4 regions of the Anaerobacillus sp. genome follow, and region 2 is predicted to be linked to each of the others. Evidence: riboswitches for the same ligand, from Rfam matches in the RefSeq annotation. Region 2 holds a riboswitch; each other region holds the start of a gene.
What was found. A riboswitch is a leader RNA that binds a small molecule or an ion and turns the genes downstream of it on or off. The one in region 2 is predicted to bind S-adenosylmethionine.
Positions count from the first base shown of each region.

Region 1: another riboswitch for S-adenosylmethionine. It lies ahead of metK (methionine adenosyltransferase); the one in region 2 lies ahead of ACK4M9_RS13860 (methionine ABC transporter ATP-binding protein).
Region 3: another riboswitch for S-adenosylmethionine. It lies ahead of ACK4M9_RS10930 (homocysteine synthase); the one in region 2 lies ahead of ACK4M9_RS13860 (methionine ABC transporter ATP-binding protein).
Region 4: another riboswitch for S-adenosylmethionine. It lies ahead of ACK4M9_RS15435 (methionine biosynthesis PLP-dependent protein); the one in region 2 lies ahead of ACK4M9_RS13860 (methionine ABC transporter ATP-binding protein).

Region 1 is NZ_JBKBWN010000004.1:172,655-178,116, reverse strand. Features, by position in the region: gene ACK4M9_RS06935 (glucose-1-phosphate adenylyltransferase) at 1-380, opposite strand, end outside; gene glgB (1,4-alpha-glucan branching protein GlgB) at 322-2,334, opposite strand; gene metK (methionine adenosyltransferase) at 2,704-3,909, opposite strand; SAM riboswitch class I at 4,190-4,325, opposite strand; gene pckA (phosphoenolpyruvate carboxykinase (ATP)) at 4,838-5,462, shown strand, end outside.
Region 2 is NZ_JBKBWN010000009.1:59,607-65,068, forward strand. Features, by position in the region: gene ACK4M9_RS13845 (TetR/AcrR family transcriptional regulator) at 1-347, opposite strand, end outside; gene ACK4M9_RS13850 (MetQ/NlpA family ABC transporter substrate-binding protein) at 612-1,490, opposite strand; gene ACK4M9_RS13855 (methionine ABC transporter permease) at 1,561-2,229, opposite strand; gene ACK4M9_RS13860 (methionine ABC transporter ATP-binding protein) at 2,222-3,247, opposite strand; SAM riboswitch class I at 3,471-3,582, opposite strand; gene ACK4M9_RS13865 (SCP2 sterol-binding domain-containing protein) at 3,681-4,031, opposite strand; gene ACK4M9_RS13870 (MFS transporter) at 4,155-5,441, opposite strand.
Region 3 is NZ_JBKBWN010000006.1:220,867-226,328, forward strand. Features, by position in the region: gene ACK4M9_RS10930 (homocysteine synthase) at 1-1,045, opposite strand, end outside; SAM riboswitch class I at 1,140-1,246, opposite strand; gene ACK4M9_RS10935 (helix-hairpin-helix domain-containing protein) at 1,326-1,940, opposite strand; gene ACK4M9_RS10940 (DUF2533 family protein) at 1,982-2,236, shown strand; gene comER (late competence protein ComER) at 2,566-3,387, shown strand; gene ACK4M9_RS10950 (class I SAM-dependent DNA methyltransferase) at 3,464-4,207, opposite strand; gene ACK4M9_RS10955 (CvfB family protein) at 4,214-5,077, opposite strand; gene rsfS (ribosome silencing factor) at 5,077-5,430, opposite strand; gene yqeK (bis(5'-nucleosyl)-tetraphosphatase (symmetrical) YqeK) at 5,434-5,462, opposite strand, start outside.
Region 4 is NZ_JBKBWN010000011.1:47,616-53,077, reverse strand. Features, by position in the region: gene ACK4M9_RS15445 (bifunctional homocysteine S-methyltransferase/methylenetetrahydrofolate reductase) at 1-675, opposite strand, end outside; gene metC (cystathionine beta-lyase) at 718-1,869, opposite strand; gene ACK4M9_RS15435 (methionine biosynthesis PLP-dependent protein) at 1,862-2,983, opposite strand; SAM riboswitch class I at 3,085-3,192, opposite strand; gene ACK4M9_RS15430 (hypothetical protein) at 3,446-3,613, opposite strand; gene prsW (glutamic-type intramembrane protease PrsW) at 3,698-4,348, opposite strand; gene ACK4M9_RS15420 (asparaginase) at 4,447-5,412, opposite strand.

The sequences.
Region 1 (5,462 bases), on a different contig from region 2:
TAATTCATTTTGTAAATATGATCACCCGATAACACTAGGACATATTTCGGATTGTATTGCTCAATAAAATTAATATTTTGATAGATTGCATCAGCTGTACCCTTGTACCAATCGCCACCATTTTGGGCTTGGAATGGTGGTAAAACGGTGACCCCACCATGTTTACGATCTAAACTCCACGCAGAACCAATGCCAATGTAGGTATTTAAGACAAGCGGTTGGTATTGTGTGAGTACACCAACTGTATCAATCCCTGAGTTCGTACAATTACTTAATGGGAAATCAATAATTCGATATTTCCCACCAAAATAAACAGCCGGTTTAGCTAGGTTTTTGGTCAGAAGTTCTAATCTTTTCCCTTCTCCCCCTGCTAGTAGCATTGCGACGCATTCTTTTTTTCTTTTCAACTTTATTACCCCCCTCAATAGTTTCAGTTACTGGAAGATTGATAGGACGAAAAACAACAATCGCTAGCGGCGGAATAGTTACCTCAATATGATAAGGTTGATTATGCCAATTTTGATCGCAGGCTTTTAATGGCGTGTTGTTCTCTTGTCCAGAACCACCAAACTCAGATAAATCACTATTAAACTCTTCTTGGTACTCACAAAGAAATGGAACGCCAACTTTATAGTTATGATAGACAACAGGAGTAAAATTACATAAAATAATTAATTGCTCTTTTTCCTGGCTGCCTTTTCTTATAAATGACACAATACTTTGATCACAATTATTCGGGTCAATCCATTCAAAACCCTCTTGCTCATGATCCAATTGCCAAAGCGCAGGTTCTTTTAAATAAAATTGATTTAAGCTTTTAACAAAGTGGTGCATCTTTTTGTGCATATCGTAATCTAGTAACTCCCAATCGAGATCCTCAAGTTCCTTCCATTCATCAAACTGACCAAATTCACTCCCCATAAACAATAGCTTTTTACCAGGGTGTGTTGTCATAAATCCATGAAAGGTACGTAAATTAGCAAATTTTTGCCAATAGTCTCCAGGCATTTTATTTAATAATGACTTTTTCCCATGGACCACTTCATCATGAGAGATTGGTAATATAAAATTTTCGGAAAATGCATATAAAATAGAGAATGTAATGAGTTGGTGTTGAAACTTTCGATGGATCGGATCTAGCTCCATATATTTAAGCATGTCGTTCATCCAACCCATATTCCATTTGAAATTAAAACCAAGGCCTCCTAAATACGTAGGTCCACTTACATTTGGCCACGCCGTAGATTCTTCAGCCATCATTAACGCATTTGGGTAATAATGAAAGACCGTTTCATTTAATTTTTGTATAAATGAAATCGCTTCTAGATTCTCATAGCCTCCATATTGGTTTCTAACTACGACTTCATCATCGCTTTTACCGTGATTGAAATAAAGCATGCTAGAAACAGCATCGACGCGGAGCCCATCAATATGATAAACATCCATCCAAAAAATGGCGTTTGAAATTAAAAATGAGACAACTTCTGGACGACCAAAATCAAAGGTAAGCGTGCCCCATTCCTTTTTCTCAGCCTTTTGTATATCTTTATATTCAAAAACTGGTTCTCCATCAAAAAGACGTAAGCCGTGGTCATCTTTACAGAAGTGACCTGGAACCCAATCTAGGATGACACCAATTCCTCTTTGGTGGCAACAATCAACTAAGTATTTAAAGTCATCTGGGGTACCAAAGCGGCTTGTCACTGAAAAATACCCTGTTAACTGGTAGCCCCATGATTTATCAAATGGGTGTTCTGAAATAGGTAAGATTTCAATATGTGTATAGCCCATTTCGCTAACATAGTCCACAAGTTCATGGGCAAGCTGGCGATAAGTATACAACTCTCCATCTTTATTAACCTTCCATGAACCAAGATGAACTTCGTAAATCGAGAGTGGTTCCTCATAAATCGTTTGTTTCTGCTTTTGTTTTTGCCATTGCTCGTCTTTCCACTGGTAACCATCAAGAGAGGTTATTAAAGAGGCAGTATTGGGACGTATTTCGGAGTAAAAAGCATAAGGATCAGATTTATGAAACGTCTTACCTGACTTGCTTTCTAATTCATATTTATACAAATCGCCCTCTTTTAGACCTTTAATAAACAGTGTCCAAATTCCATTTGGTGTTACTCGTTTCATTGGGTGTTTTTCCCCAACCCATTGGTTAAAACTACCAACTACATTGACATTAACTGCATTTGGTGCCCAAACTGTAAAACGTACACCATCTTTCCCTTCCTCTACTTTAGGATGTGCCCCCATAAAGCTATAGCTTTTAAATAAGTTGCCTTGGTGAAATAAATAAAGATCGTGATCACTAGGTTTAGTTATCACAAACTCCCTCCTCAAACACTTTTTACATAATATTCTTAATATTACATTTCGACGGTAAAAATAGTAATACCTCTATATTAATCCCAAATCTATGCAATTTTCATATAATTCTTGTGACAAAATCTCTCATTATTTTCCTGATTTCATAAATACTTGGCTAGGAAAAAAATTGATATCTTTTCCTACCTACAAAGAAAGCGTTTGCCCTATTCGCTAAAAAGTGACAAAGGGTTGTGTCTATTTTTTGAACAAAAAAAAGCTGTCCAATAAGTTTCGGTTCACCTAACGTACTATATCTAGAGGTGTATGTTGTACACGATCTATTTATACTACGTTAGGTGACTTTACTTTTGGACAGCCACTTTTCTATTATTTTAGAGCTTGAGCTTTTAATGCTTCTGCTTTATCTGTGAATTCCCATGGTAACTCAATATCTGTACGTCCAAAGTGCCCATATGCAGCAGTTTGCTTATAGATCGGACGACGTAGGTCTAGCATTTTGATAATACCAGCTGGACGAAGGTCAAAGTTTGAACGAACAACTTCCACTAATATTTCTTCAGAAACTTTCCCTGTGCCAAATGTATCAATTGAAATAGATACTGGTTGCGCTACACCAATTGCATAAGCAAGTTGAACTTCACAGCGATCAGCAAGTCCTGCGGCAACAATGTTCTTCGCAACATAACGAGCTGCATAAGCTGCTGAACGGTCAACTTTTGTTGGATCCTTACCAGAGAATGCTCCACCACCATGGCGTGCATAGCCCCCATAAGTGTCAACAATGATTTTACGTCCTGTTAAACCAGCGTCACCTTGTGGTCCACCGATAACGAAACGCCCTGTTGGATTAATAAAGTATTTAGTCTCTTCATCAATTAAATGAGCAGGTACAACTGGCTTAATCACATACTCTTTTAGATTACGTTGAATTTGCTCTAACGAAATTTCTGGATGATGTTGGGTTGAAATAACAATCGTATCAATTCGTGTAGGTTTATTATTCTCATCGTACTCAACGGTTACTTGCGTCTTACCATCTGGACGTAAATAAGGAAGGATTTCTTCTTTACGAACTTCTGTTAAACGACGAGCTAGCTTGTGAGCAAGTGATATTGGTAGTGGCATTAATTCAGGTGTTTCGTTATTTGCATAGCCAAACATTAACCCTTGATCTCCTGCCCCAATTGCTTCGATTTCTTCATCTGTCATTAAACCCTCTCGTGCTTCAAGAGCTTGATCAACACCTTGGGCAATATCAGCTGATTGCTCATCAATTGATGTCAATACTGCACAAGTTTCAGAGTCAAAACCATACTTAGCGCGGTTGTAGCCAATGTTACGAACCGTCTCACGTACAATCTTAGGAATATCAACATATGTAGATGTTGTAATTTCTCCTGCAACGAGTACTAAACCAGTTGTTACTGATGTTTCACACGCAACACGGGCATTAGGATCATTAGCTAAAATAGCATCAAGAATCGAATCTGATATTTGGTCACAAATCTTATCTGGATGACCTTCAGTTACACTTTCTGATGTAAATAAACGACGTGTTTTCTTATCTGTCATTTTTTGTACCTCCTTCAACCTTTTTAGGGTATGTACTTCTTTGATACGGTACTCATTTTCCCTATTGACTGTGTAGTCAAACAGAATTTTTTGAAAGAACAAATCATTTCCTTTTAAACCTAGCTTAACCATTTTTTCTATGGTTACACTAAGATTAGACTAATTTCTTTCATCTTCGTGAAAGTCACGGTACATCGTTGACAAACACAAATAATTTTAGCCTCATATGAAAAAACCTTTCCCAAAGATGAGGAAAAGGTTTTGATTATAAGCCTTTCGCCTCTTATCGATCAAGACCGTAGTCTTGCAGGTTAGCACCTTTTCACTATGATGGAATGTTAGCTAATGAAGCAAACATTTAAGTGTTGGTTGCTGGGTTTCTTCGGGCCTGTCCCTCCACCGACTCGGGATAAGAGTATCCGTTCGGGTCATATCATATCGTAACAGTTATATAAAGTCAACCTATTTTCGTTGATCTTGCCTAGTTTTGTCGATAATTACTTTGCTTTTTTCCCTCACTCCAAATCATTCATCGAGAGTAACCAAAATGCTACTTTAATTAAGTGAATTTCATCATTACCTTAATCGAGCTATATCAAACTATATGTAGTTGCGAATGGTTTTAACGCAACTACATTTAGAACTTAGTAGCGAAAAGAAAGAATGATGAAATTCATTATTGTCGAAATAAAAAAAGGTGAATAGTATAGACTATTAATCTTAATGTGTTATACTAATTATTGACAAAGAAGGTAATTACAGCATAAATTAAAAAGTATAGTCATTGATAAACGGTCAACTGTATTTTTTAAACTTTTATTCTGACTAGCTCTTAAATCGAGTGTTGGACGCTCGTCAAAACAGGCTTTATGGAAGTCCAGAAAATTTATTCTTTAAAAAAACAATATTAGGAAGGGTTTTGGTGCGAATGAGTACACTTAGTTATGAAACAGAATTAGAAAATGTTTTGAAGGGTGATAATATTTGCCACGACTTACCGATATCACAATTAGTGGAAAGTGCTCTTGAGCGAAAAGAAGGCAAATTAACTTCCACTGGAGCCCTTCTTGCAACAACTGGTAAATACACAGGACGTTCACCTCAGGATAAGTACATCGTAGAAGAAACTTCTGTAAGAAACAAAATTAATTGGGGGGCTGTAAACCAACCGATTAGTAAAGATGTATTTGAAAATTTATATAAAAAAGTACTAGCATATTTAAAAACAAAAGATAAAGTCTATGCTTCAAAAAACTATGCAGGTGCAGATAAGGGATATCGCCTCCCAATTCGTGTTATAAATGAGTTTGCTTGGCACAATCTCTTCGCTCGCCAATTGTTCATCCGCCCTACAGAAGCTGAGCTAGCGACTCATGAGGCTGAGTTTACGATTATTTCAGCACCTGGATTTAAAGCTAATCCAACAATTGATGGTACCAATTCAGAGACGTTTATTATCATCTCTTTTGAGAAACGTACAGTTCTTATTGGTGGTACCGAATATGCTGGAGAAATAAAAAAATCAATTTTTTCAATTATGAACTATTTATTGC
Region 2 (5,462 bases):
CTTTCGGAAATCTCATCGTGCGTGCCACTTTCTTTGTAGGCTAACCGGACCACCTTACGATTTTCATTCATAAATGTTTGATAAGTACGGCTTACATTAGCAAGATCGATCTCAAGATCATACTCTAATTTATTTTCAGTAAATATCTTCTTGGAACGGAATGAAGAAGTATATTTTTCGATTAAACAATCTAATATTTCCTGTTTATTACTGTATTTTCTAAACAATGTCATTTCCGAAACACCAGCTAATTGCGCGATCTCTTTTGTAGTTGTTGCTGAGTACCCTTTTAGGCTCATGAGATCAATGGCGGCTTGTAATATCTTCTCGCGTGTTTCTTGAGGCATAATTTTACCCCCTTTCTAACCTTTTCAGCTAAAACTTATTCATATCAAACATAACACAAAGTCATTAGTAAGTTTGTGACAATTATCGCAATGTTATAAAAAGGAAGTTAACCATGTGGCTAACTTCCTTTTGTTTAGGTGTATTCCCTGTAAATAGTATTACCAGGAAAGTTCACTTTCTTTAATTAGAAAACTCTTGCCAATCTTAATTTACATCTGTGTTGTTGAAAGTGAACTTTCGTTGGTGCCTTGCACCCTAAATTATTATTTAGCTGCTGGCACTACGTCGCCGCCCCACGTTTCTAGGATGAAGTTACGGATCGTTTCTGATTGTAATACTTCAACTAGCTTTTGAATTTCCGGACGGTTTTCGTCGCCACCACGAACAGCAATTACGTTCACGTAAGGGTTTGTAACATCTGATGATTCTAAAGCAATAGCATCTTTCCCTGGAGAAAGTCCAGCACCTAGGGCAAAGTTAGAATTGATTAAAACTGCATCGCCTTCACCATTCAAGTATGCTTGCGGTAAAAGAGAAGCTTCAACACGATCATTAAACTTAAAGTTCTTTGGGTTTTCAGTGATGTCTTCTAAAGTTGCCGTGATTCCTACACCTTCAGCTAATGTAATTAAGCCTTTGTCTGCTAACATTGCTAAAATACGACCATGGTCAGGTATAGCGCTACTCATTATAATTTCAGCACCTTCTGGAAGTTCGTCTAAGCTAGCCCATTTTTGCGAGTAAACACCGATTGGCTCAATATGAATTCCACCTGCATTGACAAATCCGTAACCATTTTCATCATTTTGCTTTGTTAAGTATGGAATGTGCTGGAAATAGTTCGCATCAAGTTCTTCACTAGCTAGTGCTTTGTTTGGCAAAACGTAATCTTGGAAACGAACAACTTCAATCTCAATTCCTTCTTCTACTAAAAGTGGTGCTGCTGCTTCTAATACTTCTGCGTGTGGTACGTTAGAAGCTCCAATAACTAGTTTTACAACTTCCTCAGTAGCTTCTGCCGTTTCAGTCGGTGCTTCTTCATATCCTGTTTTTGGTTCTGCAACTGGTTGCTCTCCTTGGCCACATGCAACTAATGTAAGTGATAATAATGCTGCGCTTAAAATTCCTGCTAATTTTTTCATAATATATTGTACCCCTCTCAATAATTGTTTTTATATTTTAACTTTCTTCTTTATGAGTAGAAGAATTTAATTAACGTTTGTCTGTTGCATGTTTTAAAAAGTCACCGATTGATTGAATGAAAAAGACGATGATTAAAATGACGATTGTTGCTACAAGTGTTACATCATTACGACTTCTTTGGAAACCGTCTAAGAAAGCTAAATCTCCAAGACCACCAGCACCTACGAAACCTGCCATAGCGGTAAATGAAACAAGTGCAATTGCAGTTACCGTAATCCCTGAAATTAATGCTGGTAGTGATTCAGGTATCAATACTTTAAAAATGATTTGTAAGTGAGTGGCTCCCATCGACTCTGCAGCTTCAATCACTCCCTTATCGATTTCGCGAAGAGCAATCTCAACCATTCTTGCATAAAACGGTGCAGCTCCGATAATTAACGCCGGTAAAGCTGCTTTTGCTCCAAGGAATGTACCAACTACAAATAACGTAAACGGAATTAATAATATTATTAGAATAATGAAAGGTATTGAACGGAATATATTTACGAAAGCAGCCGTAATCGCATGGATAATTTTATTTTCCCAAAGGTTACCTTTATCAGTTAAATAAAGAAACAGTCCTAGGATAATTCCTAAAAATAACGTTGCAACTACTGATATTCCAGTCATATATAATGTTTGCTGTGTGGCATTCCAAACTAATGACCATTTCACATTTGGAAGTAACTCATTAACCATTACTAATCACCTCCACTTTTACTTGCTTCTCCTTGACATATTCGATAGCTCGCTCGACTTCTGTGTCGTCACCATCAATATGGACGAACAGTGCTCCATAAGGGCCATTTTGAGTATGCGAAATTTTCCCTTGCAGAATATTAATATCAATATCAAACGCTCGGATCATTTGCGTGATTAACGGTTTTTCTGCATCGCCACCGACAAAGGTAAGCTGTACAATCTTTCCTGTATTTGTTTCTGCCAAAAGATGTTTTACCGTTTCTACCGTTTCCTCAGGCTCAGTGACTTGCTTGACAAATTCCTTTGTCATCTCTTGAGTAGGCTGACGAAATACTTCAAGTACTGGCCCTTCTTCAACGATGTTCCCATTTTCCATCACTGCAACACGGTGGCAAATCTTACGGATAACATGCATCTCATGAGTGATTAAAACAATCGTTAACCCTAATTTACGGTTAATATCAACGAGAAGCTCTAAAATCGAGTCTGTCGTTTTCGGATCTAGTGCAGATGTTGCTTCGTCGCATAGTAATACTTTTGGATTATTAGCAAGTGCCCTCGCAATACCAACACGTTGTTTCTGACCACCACTCAGCTGCGATGGATACGATTCGCCTCTTCCTTCTAAACCAACCAACTTTATTAATTCTTCTACTCTTTCTTTACGCTTCTCTTTCGGAACGCCCGCTATTTCAAGGGGGAAAGAGATATTTTCACGAACTGTCCTTGACCAAAGTAAGTTAAAATGCTGAAAGATCATGCTTATTTCTTGACGCGCTAGGCGAAGTTGTTTGTTTGAAAGCTGTGATAGATTTTTCCTCGCTACCTCCACCGTTCCTGAAGTGGGTCTTTCTAACATGTTCAGCATTCGAATTAAAGTACTTTTCCCTGCACCACTATAACCAATAATTCCGTATATCTCACCTTCGTTAATTGTTAAATTTATATTATCGACAGCAGTTACGACTCCATCTTTTGTTTGAAATACCTTCTTTAAAGAGTTTAACGTTATCATCGTGGATCACCCCTTTATCTAATTATTCTTATGTGTTTACTTAGGTTAACGCGTTAAAAGGCTACGGTAGAGTTATCCAATTTTTCCACCTGTAATGGATTTATAATCTTATTTGTCTTTTTGTGGTGCCAGGCACCTCAAATGTTAGTTGGTGCCTGGCTCCGTAACACAAAAAACCTTTCTGCACACAGAAGCACAGAAAGGTTTATAGATAGGTTCATCCATCTCATCTTCCAAAGCCTCTAGCTCTGCAGGAATTGGCACCTTCCTAAGTATAAATACTTAGCGGTTGCCGGGTTTCATCGGGCCAGTCCCTCCACCTCTCTTGATAAGAGTATTAAGTTTTCATAATTAAATTTGTTTCGATAGAACAAATCTTAACATGGTGTTTTAAGACTGTCAATTTATTTTTCTGAAAAATATTATTGGTATTTTATGGTCTTTCTAAAGCGTTATTTAAATAAAAAATCGTCTCTGCTTTTAAAATAGCAGAATAGTTTCCTTGTACCGTTAATTCCTTCTGCCTCTCAAGTTTTTGGAGGCGGTCTAATCCCTTTAGAAGTCTTTCAATAACTTCCTCATTCCCTTGTATCGTTAGATTTACCTTCTCATCACTATAACTATTTTTGCTGAACTCCTCGTGGTCGGATGATAATCGCAAAGTATAGATATTAGAATTAACCTCTATTGCAATCACAAAAGGATTTTCCCTTAAATATGCCTGTAATTGACTCGCCTCTTTTAGTCGTTGCTGAAACCCTTGTAGAACTCGTTCAAACTGCATGTAAAATGACACCCCCAAGGTTATTTCTTTATTAATGTATTCGCTACAGCCATGAAAAAAACCTTGTTACTAGTAAAATCGGTTGCGCTTCTAGATTAGCACCTATATCAGTAACGAATGCCGTTATCCGGCTGGTTTTGTCGTTATCGAGACTTCTTCAACCTTTGGCCGATCAACATTTCTAAAAATGAAGAAGAAATACACAGAAGCAACTACGTACAGCGCACCGGTAATCGAGAAGACAATTGCATATCCGTAATAGGCGCCGTATAACATAACAATCCCTGTCGAAACCGGCCCCATGACTGCCCAACCTAAACTAAACACCATTTGCCCGACGGAGTTTGCCAGCCCCTTCATTGAATCATCGACACTACGCATCATTAACGACATTTGGATTGGGTTCCCCGCATTCATTAAAGCCTGACGGAATAAAAAGCCTACTACAGCAAAAGTTAAGTTTTCAGTAAAAGCTGTCAGTAGCAGAAACGGAATCGATGCCAACTGTAGAATAACGACGGCACGAACTTCACCAAAGCGCGCTACAACGGCTGGGCCAATAAGCATTGCTACCGCTGTCATCGCCTGACCTAAAGACAAAATAAGTCCAACTAATGATTTACTAACTTCAAACCGATCCGTAAAATATAGATTTAAATATGGAATGACTAATCCCGAGCCAAAACCAATAATGATTTGAGCAATCGCAAAAAACAGAATGATCTTTACACCTTTTTTATTCGTCTTTATCAGCTCTACGTATGATTTTCGTTCCTTTATTTGTTTTGCAGTTTTCTTTTGTTCATGGATTTTCACTAGGGGCACTAGTGAAGCAAAGAAGAATACCGAACCAACTACCAACGTTATACGAATGCTTGTAACCGCGTCTAAAGAAAAGATATTTTGGAAAATGTCACTGAGTCCGCCACCCAACATATTCCCAATAACATTTGCTACCATCATAATCGCAAAGTTAAAGCTAAATAGATGAACCCTTTGCTTTTCATTAGAGTTTTCCGCAAGAAGTGGTATAGTTGATACCTGTATAAATGCCATAAAAATACCGCTCAAAAAGGCTGCTGTTAAAAGCACCGATTCATCAATAAATAATGACCTAGATAACAGGGTTATTGCCGAAAGAAGACCACCCCAGAAAATGATTTTTTTCCGACCGAAGCGATCACTCAAAATCCCTGCCGGCAAAAGCATAATTGCTTGTGCAGTCGCCGTCATTGCAATAACTTTTCCATTTACTTGTTCATCAAAACCTAGCTCACGTATGTAATAATTATAAATAATCATAAAAATTCCCATACCTATATGACCAAGAATTGATGACAACAAAAATAGCCGAATGTTTTTGTTATATCCTTTAAATTGGGTAGACCACCCTCCAATAAAATTCCCCACGTGGTCACCTCCCTCTTAACA
Region 3 (5,462 bases), on a different contig from region 2:
CTTTAATACCGAAGGTCAAGATTGCTCCTTTACCATTTGGTAAATACTTTTCTGCTAATTGATAGCTTGGGTGACTTTCTAAACCAGGATAACTTACCCATTCTACCAAAGAATTTTCATTTAAATAATTGGCTACCTTTAAAGCATTTTCACAATGGCGCTCTAAACGTAAATGTAACGTCTCAAGACCTTGAAGTAATAGAAATGAGTTGAGTGGTGCAATTGCAGGTCCGATATCCCTAAGGAGTTGAACACGTGCTTTAATGATATAAGCAAGATTTCCTAATGCTTCTGAATAGACAATACCGTGATAACTTGGATCTGGCTCTGAAAGTCCAGGGAACTTCCCATTACCCCAATCAAACTTTCCACCATCTACGATTACGCCACCGATAGATGTTCCATGCCCACCAATAAACTTTGTCGCTGAATGAATGACAATATCTGCACCATGTTCAATTGGACGACATAAAGCCGGAGTGGAAAAAGTAGCGTCGACTAAAAGTGGAATGCCATTATCGTGCGCAATTGTAGAAACAGCTTGGATATCTAAGACATCACCTTTAGGATTGCCGATAATTTCTCCATAAAGAAGTTTCGTTTTGTCATTTATAGCGGCACGATAATTTTCAGGATCTGTGCCATCAACAAAGTGAACTTTAATTCCTAACTTTCGTAACGTATGGGCAAATAGATTATATGTACCCCCATATAAGGAACTCGAAGCTACGACTTCGTCTCCATTTTCACAAATATTTAATATAGCTAAGGTAATTGCCGACTGACCACTTGCAGTAGCTAGAGCAGCAACTCCACCTTCAAGTTCAGCTACCCTTTTTTCAAAAACATCTTGAGTCGGATTCATTATGCGCGTATATATGTTTCCTGGTTCTGCTAACGCAAAGAGATTCGCTGCGTGATCTGTGTCTTTGAAAACATAGGATGTAGTTTGATAAATCGGTACAGCCCTCGATAAAGTATTACTATCAGCCTCTTGACCACCATGTACGGCAATTGTTTCTAGACTCCAATTTCTCTCAGTCATTTTTTACTTCCTCCTTTTAATTTCACTTCAGTTAGCACATATAAACTAAAAAAACTCTCCTCATAATGAGAGAAGAGTTTAACATCTGCTTCTTCTCTCATTTTTCAGAACCCAATAAGTTCTGTTGGATTTAGCACCTTGTGTTTACACACTGGTTGCCGGGTTTCATAGGGCCAATCCCTCCACCTCTCTCAATAAGAGTGTTCGTTTAAATTGTCGTTGAGGTGATTATACTTTTAACCAATAAGAATTGTCAATAATTTTCTGAAAAAAGATTTTATCACTTTACCACGATGAATTCAGACATTTTATCAACTGTTTTCTTCCCAATTCCTGTGACGTTAACTAAGTCATCGATACTTTTAAATTTTCCAGTTTCTTCACGATATGAAATGATTGCGGATGCTTTAGCTGGACCTATTCCAGGTATTTGTTGAAGTTCTTCAGCTGTTGCAACGTTAACATTAATTTTTCCATTATCCTTTACAGTAGAGATATTTGTTCCATCCATTTCTACTTCTTCATCTCCAATTTTCGGAACAAAAATGACCATCTCATCCTCTAGTAAAAGCGCTAAATTGATTACGTCTTGATTAGCGTCTTTGAGAAAGCCACTAGCCTTTTCAATTGCATGTACTACCCTCTCGCCACGGTTCATTTCATAGACACCTGGCTTAATTACTGCTCCTTTGACATCAACGACTACTATTTTCTCGTTTTGAATTTCTAATTGGCTAGTTTGTTCAATTGTTGTTGCTTTTGTTGCTGTAAAAAATTCAAAGTGATCATCTGGTACGCTACTGTTGTCAAAATTACGAATAAAGCTTACACTAAAAATTAAAGCAATTGTACATACTGTAATGACAAATAGAATGTTGCGCTTTAGTTTCATCATTGTTATTACCCCCTAAACGAATGATAAAAAGGAGAATTTATATGAGTGTACACTTACAGATTAAAGAACAGATGACTACATTTATTGCTGCAGAAAAAAAATATAGAGAACTTGATATAAAGAGAGAAGAGAGCATTGAAAAAGTAGTAAACGATGCGAAGGCTAATAAACACTTTTCTTTAGTTGAAGTTAATGCAATTACCGAGGAATTAAACAACTTAAGTAGGTCTTTTCGTTTTCCGATGAGAAAACAAGTTACAGAAGAAATGGTGTTAAAATTTATTAGTCGAAATTAATCTCACAGCTCAGTTTTTACTGAGCTTTTTTGTATGAAAATTGTTTTTTGTTGAGTATTACCAGTATGTCGCTGGCTTTCCTTGAACGAGCCTCTAAAATTCGTTAGAGTTTTACAGCGAAGAGAGCAGGAAGCTAGCTACTTTTATGTTGGAGATGGTGGAGGCATGGTTTTTACCGGCAAATGTTTTTGTGAAAAGAATATTTGAGCAGTTAATTGTCGCTGGCTTTCCTTGAATGCATCCAGTTGTTGGAATATTTTTGTCATATTCATTTTTTCAGCCACATAAACTTAAGGGTAAGAAAGTTCGAGAAGGAGGGGGTTGAACAAATGAAAATTGGTATTATCGGAACTGGTAGTATGGGGAGCATCTTAATTGAATCGTTCGTCGAATCAACTGCAGTAACCCCATCTCAACTTATCATCACAAATCGAACAATAGAAAAAGCATATGCTTTTAAAGAAAAATTCCCTGATCTAAAGGTTGTTAACTCCTCTGAAGAAGTAGCGTGCGAAGCTGATATAATCTTTGTTTGTGTAAAACCTTTACAATTTCAGCCATTACTAATGGATCTAAGTTCAGTATTATCAGAAGAACAAATACTTATTTCAATTACTAGTCCGATTTCTATTGCGCAATTGGAATCTGTCGTCTGCTGTAAAACAGCTCGAATTATTCCTAGTATTACAAACCGTGCTTTTGCAGGGACATCACTAGTCACATTAGGAACAACTTGCACGCCTGACGACTATGAAACCTTACACAGCCTGTTAACACATATTTCTACACCAGTCATTATTGAAGAGGGCATTACGCGAGTAGCTTCAGATATTGTCAGTTGCGGTCCCGCGTTTTTTAGTTATTTAATTCAGCGTTTCATCGAAGCAGCCGTTAGACAAACTGAAATTACTCATGAAGAAGGAACGCAAATGGCTAGTGAAATGATGATAGGATTTGGGAAACTACTTGAGAAGGGGATTTTTACATTACCAACATTACAAGAGAGGGTTTCCGTTCCGGGCGGAGTCACAGGCGAAGGACTAAAAGTATTAGGTAGTGAAGTTGGCGATATGTTTGATCTTTTATTCAAGCAAACTCATGCAAAATACAATGAAGATTTAGAAAAAGTAAAAGAACAATTCCCTACTTAATATTATTATAAAAAAAATAGTCCAGAGTGAAAAGAGGCTTTTCCAAAAAAAATGGAGAAAAGCCTCTTTTTCAACTCTATTTTCTTTGAGCGACAAAAAACCAACGCTCGGCGTCTTTATTTAACAATTTTAAAGAAAAGTCACCTGTGATCGAAACTAACTTAAATCCAGCCTTCTGCAAAGCTTGCTCATAGACCTCAATTGGATATGTCCGTTGTTTATGAAATTCGTCGTACCTCTCATATAAACCCTTCATATTACGAACAAAAAAGGATAGATCATGTTCAACACTGTGCGGCTCAACACCTGCAAAACATTCCCAAATATAGGAGATATCTTCGCCGTTATGGGCAAACGTGTTGCCATTAAAAACCTTTTCAATTTTATGGATTGAATGGACATCAAAAATAAATAAACCATGATCATTCAAATGTTCTCTAACCCTACTGAATGTGGCATTCAGTTCAGCTTCATTATTTAGGTAGTTGATAGAATCGCATAAGGAGACAATCGTATCGTATTGGCCGAGTCCTTCTAACTCTCGCATATCTTGTTGAAAAAACTGAACTTTCGCTCCCGCTGCTACACTCTTTTCTTGAGCAACAAAAAGCATTTCCTCTGATAAATCTACTGCTGTTACTTCTAGCCCTTTTTTACTTAAAGGAATTGCAATATTTCCAGTTCCACAGCCTACATCAAGAATTTGACCAGTTTCTAATCCGTTAGCGTTCATTACTTTTAAAACGAAAGACACCCACTGATCATAAGGGGCGTCTATCATTAATTCATCATACAAATAGGCAAATTTTCCGTAATTCATGCAAAATTACTCCTTTTTATACGTCCAACCATCTTTTTGATAAATTTTACCTTCTTTTAGAAGTTTTCCAATTGCCCGTTTAAAAGAGCCTTTGCTCATATTGAACTTTTGTTTAATGATCATTGGATCAGAATTATCCGTATAAGGCATGCCACCGTCACGCTTCAATAAGAAGTCATAAATCTTATCGGCATCATCATGTCTACGCTCATGAGCTTTTGGTTGCATTGATATATTAATCTTTCCATCATCGCGAACAAAGGTCACTCTACCTGTAATAACTTTTCCAAGGTGAAGCTCATCGTTCGTTTCATTAAAGTGGAGAAAAGCAATGTAGCCTTCTGCCGTCATTACAAAGACACCTTTTTCAGCAAAAGAATAAATAGTACCTGTAATTTCTTCGTTTAAAATCGTTTTTGGCGCATGTGCGGCAGTTTCCTCTATCGGAGTGCCACGAAGCAATCTCCCCATCAAACGACCTTTTTTATCGTAAATGAGGGAAACCGGAACTTTATCGCCTACTTTTGGCCATAGGGCACGGTCAGTTCCAAGGTCATCCATCGATAAGAACAAATCGCGATCTATTCCATTATAAAGAAAAACACCATCTCGCTCGTTTACTGAAACTACTTCAAGCCAGTCAAAGTTACCTAATGAGATAATTGGCTTTTCCATTGTAGCTGCTAGGCGACCTTGGTGATCATGAAATAAAAATACTTCAAGAGTTTGTCCAATTTCAATCGGTTCTGTTACTTGTCGTTTATGAAGTAAAACATCTTCACTATTTTCTTTCTCCGATGTTAAAAAATAACCAAAATCAGCTTTACGGGCTACCTTTAACTTAACAATTATTCCTGGCTTGAATTCCATTATTCAAGAACTCCTTCTATATCAACAGTAGGGGCATCTCCCCAGAGTTTTTCTAGATTGTAATAAAGTCTCTCATCTTTATGGAAAACATGTACAACTACATCATCAAGGTCAATTAATACCCAACGTGCTTGATCAAAACCCTCTAACCTTTTTAACTCGATCTCATTTTCTTGGGCCGTTTTTTTAATTTCTGTTGCAATTGCTTGCACTTGTTTTTCAGAATTACCATGACAAATTAAAAAGTAATCTGAAATTAAAGAAATCCCCCTCATATCTAAAGCCAAAATGTTTTCTGCACGCTTATCGTCTGCTGCTTTTACAGCTAATTCTAAAATTTTATTTTCATGCATGTACTAAAACTCCTCCTTTAAAATTAAATGAT
Region 4 (5,462 bases), on a different contig from region 2:
TGATAAGAATGCCTTGTTTAATAGTGGCACTTCTTCGAATGATTGTAGCATATGAAAAGGACCCATTCGACAATTCATTCCTACTACATCTGCACCAAAATCCTCTAAAGCCGTTAAGGCTGCTTTTAATGGTATACCACCATGTAGTACTCCAACTTCATCTAACGAAACATGGGCAATAATAGGCAAATTCGTATTTTTTCTAGCTATTTTTAAACACGCTGAAAGCTCTTCAAAGTCATAGAATGTTTCTAGTAATAATCCATCAACCTCAGATTCAAGGAGACTATTCATTTGCTCTTCAAAACTACCGATGATATCAGCTATTGAATGAGCTCTTTTTTGAAAACCTCTAATTCCACCAATCGTACCTAACAAGTAAGCTTCTTGATTAGTAATAACCTTCTTTGCACAATTTACCGCGGCTTTATTTATCTTTGCAACTTTATCCTCTAAACCGTAGCGTGACAGTTTTATTTTATTTGCTGCATATGTGTTTGTTTGAATGAGCTGAGCCCCCGCCTGAAGATATGCTTGATGAACTTCTTGAACCTTTGACGGATCAGTCAAATTCAATTCTTCAAAACAACGATCTAGTCCTTTTAAGTACAGAAATGTTCCAATAGCTCCGTCTCCAATTAACGTCCTCGTTTTCATTTCATGCAAAAAACTCATTTGTATCTTCCTTTCTATTAGAGCTAGAACATTATTCTTAGTTTATTTAGCATTTAATGCCTGTTGGAAATCGTCAATTAAGTCATTTACATCTTCTAAACCTACAGAAAGTCTTAATAAACCGTCAGTGATGCCTCGTTTTAATCGCTCTTGTTCAGGCATAGAGCCGTGGGACATCGTTGCCGGGTATGAAAGGATTGTTTCAACTGCTCCTAAACTGACAGCAAAAACAGGTAACTTTACATTTTCAACAAAGTCTTTTGCATTTTTCTTTGTTGGGAATTCAAACGATAAGACCGCTCCATGACTAGTAGCTTGTTGTTCCTGAATACTTCTACCAGGATGGTTAGGAAGTCCAGGATAATATACGGCTTTTACTTCTTTTCTCTCGCTTAGCCATTTAGCAATTGTTAAGGCGGCTAAGGAACTAGCATTCATCCTGACTTGTAATGTTTTTAAGCCTCGCAATACTAACCAACTATCTTGAACACCTAAGATGGCCCCAAAAGAATTTTGTAAAAACGCAAGTTGTCTACCAAGTTCTTCATCTTTAACAATAGCAAGACCTGCTACAACATCACTATGCCCTCCTAAAAATTTCGTAGCACTGTGAAGCACAACATCAACACCCAAATCTAGCGGTTTTTGGAACACTGGTGTTAGAAACGTATTATCACAAAACGTTAAACAATTGTGAGCTTTCGCAATTCCAACAATCGCTTTTATATCTGTTATTTTTAATGTAGGGTTAGAAGGCGTTTCAATATAAATCAATTTTGTATTTGCTCGAATTTTGCTTTCAACTTCAGTTTCATTTGTCATGTCAACAAATGTGTGTTCGATACCAAATTTTATAAGGATCTGGGTAACGAAACGATACGTTCCGCCATAAACATCTTCAGTAATTAACACGTGATCGCCCTTTGAAAGAAGCATAAATGCAGTTGAAATAGCAGCCATTCCTGACGAAAAGGCAAAACCACGTGTTCCACCCTCCAACTGCGCGATGACTTCTTCAAGAGCTTTGCGAGTCGGATTAGCCCCTCTTGCATAATCGTATTCACCAAACTCATCGAAGGAAAATTGGTGAAATGTAGACGAATGATGAATTGGCACACTTACGGCACCAGTTTGTTGATCGACTTTATGGTTATTGTGCAAGAGTTTTGTTTGGATATGGTATTGATCAGCCAATGTTAGCTCCCCCTTCGATACATGCCAATGCTTGCGTCAAGTCATCAATTAAATCTTCTTTATTTTCAACACCTACGGAAAAACGTAAAAGTCTTTTACAGACTCCAAACTTTTCACGAACATCCTCTGGAATATCGGCGTGCGTTTGGGTTGTAGGATACGTCATTAAACTTTCTACGCCACCAAGACTTTCTGCAAAGGTAATTAGCTTCAAATTTTGTAATAGTTTATTTACAGATTTAGGATCTTTGATCCTAAAAGACAGCATTCCCCCACGACCTGGGTATAAAACATCTGTAACCAGTGGATGCTCTGTTAAAAAACTGGCCACTACTTTTGCATTTTCTTCGTGCTTCTCCATTCTTAAAGCCAACGTTTTCAACCCTCTAATTAATAACCAAGAGTCAAACGGGGATAATGTCGCACCAATACCATTATGGAAAAAGCCAATCCTTTCAGAAAGACCATCACCTTTTGCAACAATCAGACCTGCTAAAACATCATTGTGGCCACCTAAATATTTCGTTGCACTATGAATTACTATATTTGCCCCCTCTTCAATTGGCCTTTGAATATAAGGGGTATAAAATGTATTATCGACAATTAGTAACAGTTCATATTTTTTTGAAATATCACTTACTCTAGTAATACTCAACTCTTGCATTAGTGGATTTGTAGGAGTTTCAATAAAGATTGCTTTCGTAGCTTTAGTAACCAAAGCTTCCAACTGTTCGAAATTGACTCCATCCCAATATCGGAAGTTCACACCCCAATGTTTCCAGCCTTGTTCAAACAGGCGATACGTCCCCCCATATAAATCCTGGCAAACAATAATTTCATCTCCTTGTTTGAATATAGACATAACGGTTTGAATTGCAGCCATCCCTGAACTGCATGCAAAACCGCGATCCCCACCTTCTAATAAAGCAATCCCTTCTTCTAAAATATGTCGGGTCGGATTTCCAGTCCTACTATAGTCATATCCTGTTGACTGACCAATTCCTTCATGACGATAGGCTGTTGAAAAATAAACCGGTGGATTAACCGTACCTGTTTTTGTATCACTTCTATTACCTAACTGTACTAACTGCGTTTCAAGATGCTTAAATCCCATATTCTCCACCCCTTTAAATTAACGCTTTAAATGACTAAAAATTAACTAAATAAAAAGACTTCTTCTAAATTAAGAAGAAGTCACTGATAGCAGTTTCCTTCTTCTTATCTTTCAAGTTTTGAAAAACTTGATGGATTTAGCACCTGACCACTATAGGCTGGTTGCTGAGATTTCATAGGGCCACTTCCCTCCATCTCTCTCGATAAGAATTAAACGAATTATATGAATTTTTATTTTATATTGATTATTAAACTACACTATTTCGAGAGCAAATGCAACTCTTTTTGCGAAATAGGTTTTAAAACATTAATAAATAGACTATTATCGCCAATTAAAAATAACCTTAAAACAACTTTTTACTTTTTTAGAAGATGTCGCTGAATTCCCTTGAACAAGCCTCTAAAATAGTTAGAGTTTTGAAGAAAGCGAAAGGCAGCGACTTTTCATTGAAGATGGTGTTTTTTATTGCGGTTGTGCATCTATTTGTAACCCTTCTTCATTTCCACAGACACATCGTTTAAACCCAGTTTCATAATTCCCATCCCTATTTAATTTACCGCGCAAAATAAACTTCTCGCCACAATCATAGCACCTTACAGTTACCTTATACCTTTGTTTAGGTTCTAACAATACTTTCACCTCTTTAACACACTTCTGTCTATAGACTATTTATACCCTATTTTTGGCGTTTTTTTCACTATTGGAAATCTTTTTTTACTGTTTTTCGTTAGCTAGTTTAACTTTCTTTAACGCTAGCCACCATAAGAAAATCATAAACGGCAACATCATATACACCCAATAATTAGAAACAAAAAGAATATAATCATACATACCATGCAATAACCACGGTATTAGGAAGGCAAATAACAAAAGCTTTTTCTCATTACTTTTATTACTAAACTTAGCCTTACCAAAGTAATAACCCATAATAACACCGAATAACGCATGCCCTGAAACTGGCAACAACGCTCGAACTAATGCGAGATCGACTCCATATCCATAAGCGACCAGATAAAAAATATTTTCCATCGTAGCAAATCCTAACGAAACACTAACGCCATAGACAATCCCATCGTAATGTTGATTGAACTCGGCGTGTTTGTATGCAGTATAAAATAAGATAAACCACTTAAAAAACTCCTCAAATAAAGCTGCAGAAATAAAGGCTTGTGAAAGTGTATTTATTAAGTACCCCTCTTCTTGAAAGGCATATTGAATAACCAGCACTGGAAACACTAATAAAGCTCCAAAAATAAAGCTTCTAAATACCATGCCAAGAGGCTCAGAATTATATTTATCTTTTAAATAAAAAAAACAAAGTAGAGCTAGGCTAGGAGCTAAACTTGCAAAAATGATACTAACCATTACAACTAGGTTCCTCTCTCTCTTTTTTCTAATGGTAACATGTATCTTAGTTAGATGAGAAGTAAAAAAACATAGACTTTACTCTATGTTTTTTACTCTCATTCAAATTTTTCTTTAACTTGTTCATTTGCTAATAATAAAACAATTAGTTTAATCCTAGCTTTCTTACTATCTAAGTCCCCACCTAAGATAACACCCGCTTTAACTAAGTCATAGGCACTTCCTAAATATTCATAAGTTGGATACACATAGCCCTCTTCACTAGCAGTGGTAATTAAAATGTATATTCCTTTGCTTAACGCTTCACCAATCGCCTCCATCATGAGAGGCGAAACTTGCCCACGGCCCGTACCTTCTAAAATAATTCCACACGTTTTTGACTCGATTGAAGCTCTTAAAAATTTATCATCTGCATTTAAATAACTCATAATGATATCTACATTAGGAATTTCTCTAGGACTTTCAATTTTATAAAATTCGCGGTTAGCCGGTTTTTGATATAAATAAACTTTATCGTTATCAATAATACCTAGATAACCAAAGCCAAAGGCATTAAACCCTTGGATATTTGAAGCGTGTTCTTTCTTCACGTATTTCGCAGCGAATATACGTTCATTAAAAACAACGACTGTTCCAACACCTTTTAATTGGTGATCACATGCTGTATAAATAGCATGTCGTAAATTAATATAAGAGTCACTTCCAATTTCATCGGGAGCGCGTTGTGAACCTGTAATAACAATTGGTCGTTCATCAGCAATGACCAAGTCCAAAAAGTATGCCGTTTCCTCCAACGAATCAGTTCCATGAGTGATGACAATCCCGTCAATTTTGCTATTTTTAAAAATTTCGTCTATCTTTACTTTTATATCTAATAAATCTGCAATTGTAATATGCATACTCGGCTTTTGAAGGATAGAAATGACTTCAACCTCAATATCATTTGGTATTCCACAAATTTTGGCTAGTTCATTTCCTGTTAATTCCCCTGCAACAAGTCTACCTTCTTTATTAGGTTTACTTGCAATTGTACCCCCAGTGGCTAATAACACTACTTTTTTCATTGACCCACAACCTCTTTTATTGATTTCATACCGCTTCTAATTATAGCAAA